DNA from 2 places in the Paeniglutamicibacter selenitireducens genome. Region 2 is predicted to be linked to the other one. Evidence: predicted binding sites of a transcription regulator. Region 2 holds the regulator's gene; the other holds the start of a gene.

Region 1 (2,399 bases), on a different contig from region 2:
CGCCGGCGACGATGCCCTCTTCAACTGCGGCCTTGGCGTTGCGCACTGCATCCTCGATGCGGTGCTTGCGTTCCTTGAGCTCGACCTCGGTGGCGGCACCGGCCTTGATGACTGCAACGCCGCCGGCCAGCTTGGCCAGGCGTTCCTGCAGCTTCTCGCGGTCGTAGTCCGAATCGGTGTTCTCGATCTCGGCGCGGATCTGGTTCACGCGGCCGGCGATCTCCTCGGCGTCGCCTGCACCTTCGACGATGGTGGTTTCGTCCTTGGTGACAACGACCTTGCGGGCAGAGCCCAGCAGGTCGATGGTGGCGTTTTCGAGCTTCAGGCCGATTTCCTCGGAGATGACCTGGCCACCGGTGAGGATGGCGATGTCGGCAAGCATGGCCTTGCGGCGGTCGCCGAAGCCCGGGGCCTTGACGGCAACGGACTTGAACAGGCCGCGGATCTTGTTCACGATCAGCGTGGCAAGGGCTTCGCCCTCAATGTCCTCGGCGATGATCAGCAGCGGCTTGTTCGACTGCATGACCTTCTCCAGGATGGAGACCATGTCCTTGACGTTGGTGATCTTCGAGTTGACGATCAGGATGTACGGATCCTCGAGGACCGTTTCCTGGCGCTCGTTGTCAGTCACGAAGTAGGCGGAGATGTAGCCCTTGTCGAAGCGCATGCCCTCGGTGAGCTCAAGCTCAAGGCCGAAGGTGTTCGACTCCTCGACGGTGATGACACCTTCCTTGCCGACCTTGTCCAGGGCCTCGGCGATCAATGCGCCGATTTCTTCGTCACCAGCGGAGATCGATGCGGTGGCCGCGATCTCTTCCTTGGTTTCGATTTCCTTGGCGGAAGCCAGCAGCTCAACGGTGACGGCCTCGACGGCCTTCTCGATGCCGCGCTTCAGGGACAGCGGGTCGGCGCCGGCTGCAACGTTGCGCAGGCCTTCCTTGACCAGTGCCTGTGCCAGGACGGTTGCGGTGGTGGTGCCGTCGCCTGCAACGTCGTCGGTCTTCTTGGCAACTTCCTTGACGAGCTCGGCGCCGATCTTTTCGAACGGATCCTCGAGCTCGATTTCCTTCGCGATGGAGACACCGTCGTTGGTGATCGTGGGGGCGCCCCACTTCTTTTCCAGAACGACGTTGCGTCCACGCGGGCCGAGGGTTACCTTGACGGCGTCAGCCAGAATGTTCAGGCCGCGCTCAAGGCCGCGGCGTGCTTCCTCATCAAATGCAATGATCTTGGCCATAGCGGCTATGTCCTTTCGGGACGTTCATGCTTATCTACGACCGGAGGCAACGCCCGCGACGGACGAATGCCCCACGATGTCATGGGACGATCGTGAAACATTCTCGCTGCTCAGGTCCAGGACTCACTCAAACACAGACTCCGGGCCGCATGGATTCGCTTCGAAAACTCGATCGAATTAGCAGTCGGAACTCGTGAGTGCTAATACAAATCTTGGCACTCAAGCATGGAGAGTGCAAGCTGTGGGCGTTAGCCCAGAGCATAGCCAGCGATGCGTTCCTAGCTGAAGGTGTTCCCCAGGACCACGGCGATGTTGCCCGGAATGTTGCTCGTCTTCACAACCGAGGTGATCCCGAGCTCCTTGGCTGCCTCTTCGGCAGTGGCACGGCTTGCTTCGTTGCGGTAGTAGACCGTCGAGGAGGCCACCTGCTTGGTCCAGTTGGCTGCCGAAACGTTGGTGAATCCGGCGTTCTGCAACGTGGTGCGTACCGTGTTGGCGAGGCCTGACTTCTTGGCACCGTTGTAGACGCCAACCTTCAGCGTGAGATCGACGTCCCCGGCGAGGCTCGATGCGCTTTCGCTGGGGTCTGCTTCCGATTCACTGGCATCCGCGGGTTCGGAGGACTTGTCCGACTCCTTGGGGCTTTCGGACTCCGTTTCGGGTTCCTTCGATTCGGACGGGGTTGCCGAGGAGGCAGTGCCACTCGCAGCAACGTTCGACGGAGGCTTTGCGCCGCCGTCGTTCAGGAGCTTGGGCAAGGCGGTGAAGGAGAACACCCCGACCAGCAAGGCCACGACACCGAAGACCATCAGCCAACGGAGGCCAGGGCGCGCGCCACGTCCGGATGCGGCAGCCGCCCAACCGTTGGCGCGGTGTGCACCACTGCGGTTGCTGAACTCTGGGACGCGATCAAATTCATCGCGCGGATAGTTGGTCATGCCCGTCCTCGGTGATGTGTGTAGCTTTGGGGGCACACGCGGATGCCGTCGTGCTGGCGCGGAAGAAGGCTGGAACCTTCGACCCGCGTTGCACTCAAGCCTCTGATTCGACCTTTCTGGCCGAACGAGCGCGATGCCTCGTCGTTCGTAGTCTACGCAATCGATTGACCAGCATGGGGTCAAAGGCCAACGCGGCGTCCGTGTCGATCAAGGTGTTCAGCAGT
Region 2 (2,399 bases):
TCGAAGACCTTGTGGCGGCGCACCTCGATCTCCACGTAGAGGTCGCCGTTCGGGCCGCCGCCGGGGCCGGCCTCGCCCTGGCCGGCCAGGTGGATGCGGGTGCCGCTGGCGACGCCCGCGGGGACCTTGAGCTGCTTGGAGATGCGTTCGCGGATCCGGCCCTGGCCGTTGCAGTCGATGCAGGGGTCGGGGATGGTGGTGCCGAAGCCGCGGCAGGCCGCGCAGGTCTCCACGGTCATCATCTGGCCCAGGAAGGAGCGGACCGGGCGCTGGACCTGGCCCGCACCGTTGCAGATGGTGCAGGTGACGGGCGAGGTGCCCGGGCGGCAGCAGGTGCCTTCGCAGGTCGGGCAGGTGACGGCGGTTTCCATGTCCAGCGGGTAAACAGTTCCGGCCACCGCGTCGGCCAGGTCGATGGTGGCGGTGATCAGTGCGTCGCGGCCGCGCTGCGTGCGGGAAGCCGGGCCCTGGGACTGGCCCCCGCCGCCGAAGAACTGCTCGAAGATGTCCCCGAACCCGCCGCCGAAGCCGCCCGAGCCGAACCCGGTCTGGCCGGTGCCGTTCTCGTTGCCGGTGGCGTCGTAGTTGGCGCGCTTGTCTGCGTCCGCGAGCACCTCGTAGGCGTGGGTGACCTGCTTGAACTGCTCGGCGGCATCCTCGCCCGGGTTGACGTCCGGGTGCAGCTTGCGGGCCAGCTTGCGGTAGGCCTTCTTGATTTCCTCGCCCGTGGCGTCCTTGCTGACGCCCAGAACTTCGTAGTGAGTGCTCACAGTGCTCGCTGTGTCCTTTCGTACTTCAAAAAATTGACAATGGCCCGGCGGTCAGCTGGCCAGGATTCGGGAAAGATATCTGGCGACGGCGCGCACCGCGGCCATCGAGGTGGGGTAGTTCATCCGGGTGGGGCCCAGCACGCCGATCATCGACTGCTCCCCGGGGCCGTAGCCGGTGGCCACGACGGAGGCCTCGGTCAGCGCCCCGTACTGGTTCTCGGTGCCGATGCCGACGGCGATGCCGTGGGAGTCCTGTTCGAGCTCGGAGAACAGGCGCAGCAGCACGACCTGCTCCTCCAGCACCTCGAGCACAGGGGTGATGCTCAGCGGGAAGTCGCGGTTCGCCCGGGCCAAGTTGGCCGTCCCGGCCATGACCATGCGGTCCACGGTGTTGTTGCGCGCCAGGGCGGCCAGCACCTCGGCAATGGAGCGCGCCGCCGGCAACATGCGCGGTTCGACAAGGTCGGTGGCGCCGCCGCAGAGCTTGGCAACGTCGGCGATCGGGCGGCTGCCCAGCACGCCGAGGAACACCGCGCGCAGGCGCTGTAATTCATCCTCGCCGGTTTCGGCAGGGAGCAGGATGACCCGCTGTTCGACCTTGCCGCTGGAGGCGATGAGCACCACCAGGGTCTGGCCGGCGCCGAGGCCCACGAGCTCGATGTGCCGGACCGTGGCGTTGGAGTAGTGCGGCACCTGGATCAGGGCCACCTGTTGGGTGATGTTGGCCAGCAGCCTGACGGTGTTCTCCAGGACCTCGTTGAGGTCGTGCGAGCCCTCGATCAGGGCGGCGATGGCGCGCCGTTCGGCCGGGGAGAGCGGTTTGATGTCGCCGATCTGGTCGACGAAGTGGCGGTAGCCCTTCTCGGTGGGGATGCGGCCCGAGGAGGTGTGCGGGGCCACGATGAACCCCTCTTCCTCGAGGGAAGCCATGTCGTTGCGGATCGTCGCCGCGGAGACGCCGAGGTTGTGCCGTTCCAGCAGGGCGCGGGACCCGACGGGTTCGCGTGACTGGACGTAGTCCTCGACGATGGCCCGGAGGACCTCGAGCCTGCGTGGTTCGGTCATGATCCCCTCCCGAGTGCCGGTTTGATGTGGTCGAGGACGTCTCGTGGTGCCTGGGCCGCACATCCGCCGCCGGTTAGCACTCGACACGTCCAAGTGCTAAGTCTAATACCTTCGGCCGGGTTGTTAGCATGGTTTGTTCAAACACCATGGTGCCGCGTTCACCACACCGCACCGCCGCAGCACACGGACCCACGCACCGGAAGGTGAAACCATGACCAACTACACGTGGGGCGCCCAGGACATCAGCGCCCCCGCACGACGCCAGCTTCGCAAGGTCCCGCTGAGCCTGGGGCTGCTGCTCGAGGACGTCGAGAGCGGCTGGGTGGGCGAAGTGGTCCGCATGGAGAAGTCCGGCGGCATGCGTGTCATGGCGCTTGAGGACCGCAAGGGCAGGACCAAATCCTTCCGCACCGGTTTCGGATTCCTGCTCGAGGGGGAACCCGTGGAAATCACCGAACCCGTGGCGGTCCCGGCCGCGGCCGCCGGCACGGCGCGCAGTGCCTCCGGATCCCGGATGGTGGAGAACCTGCGGGCGCGCACCGCCCGGGCCAGCCGCATTTGGGT

What was found. The regulator HrcA, encoded in region 2, represses chaperone genes, less so after heat shock. The targets are predictions, from matches to a motif close to TTNGCACTCGNNNNNNNCGAGTGCNAA.
Region 1: a site for HrcA is predicted at 1,415-1,441, ahead of groL (chaperonin GroEL). Genes of this name have one in related genera too.

The regions. Positions count from the first base shown of each region.
Region 1 is NZ_JBPULF010000011.1:70,117-72,515, reverse strand. Features, by position in the region: gene groL (chaperonin GroEL) at 1-1,237, opposite strand, end outside; gene ACSYDW_RS16660 (LytR C-terminal domain-containing protein) at 1,516-2,175, opposite strand; gene ACSYDW_RS16655 (DUF3263 domain-containing protein) at 2,270-2,399, opposite strand, start outside.
Region 2 is NZ_JBPULF010000014.1:31,830-34,228, reverse strand. Features, by position in the region: gene dnaJ (molecular chaperone DnaJ) at 1-770, opposite strand, end outside; gene hrcA (heat-inducible transcriptional repressor HrcA) at 822-1,835, opposite strand; gene ACSYDW_RS18280 (DUF3097 family protein) at 2,047-2,399, shown strand, end outside.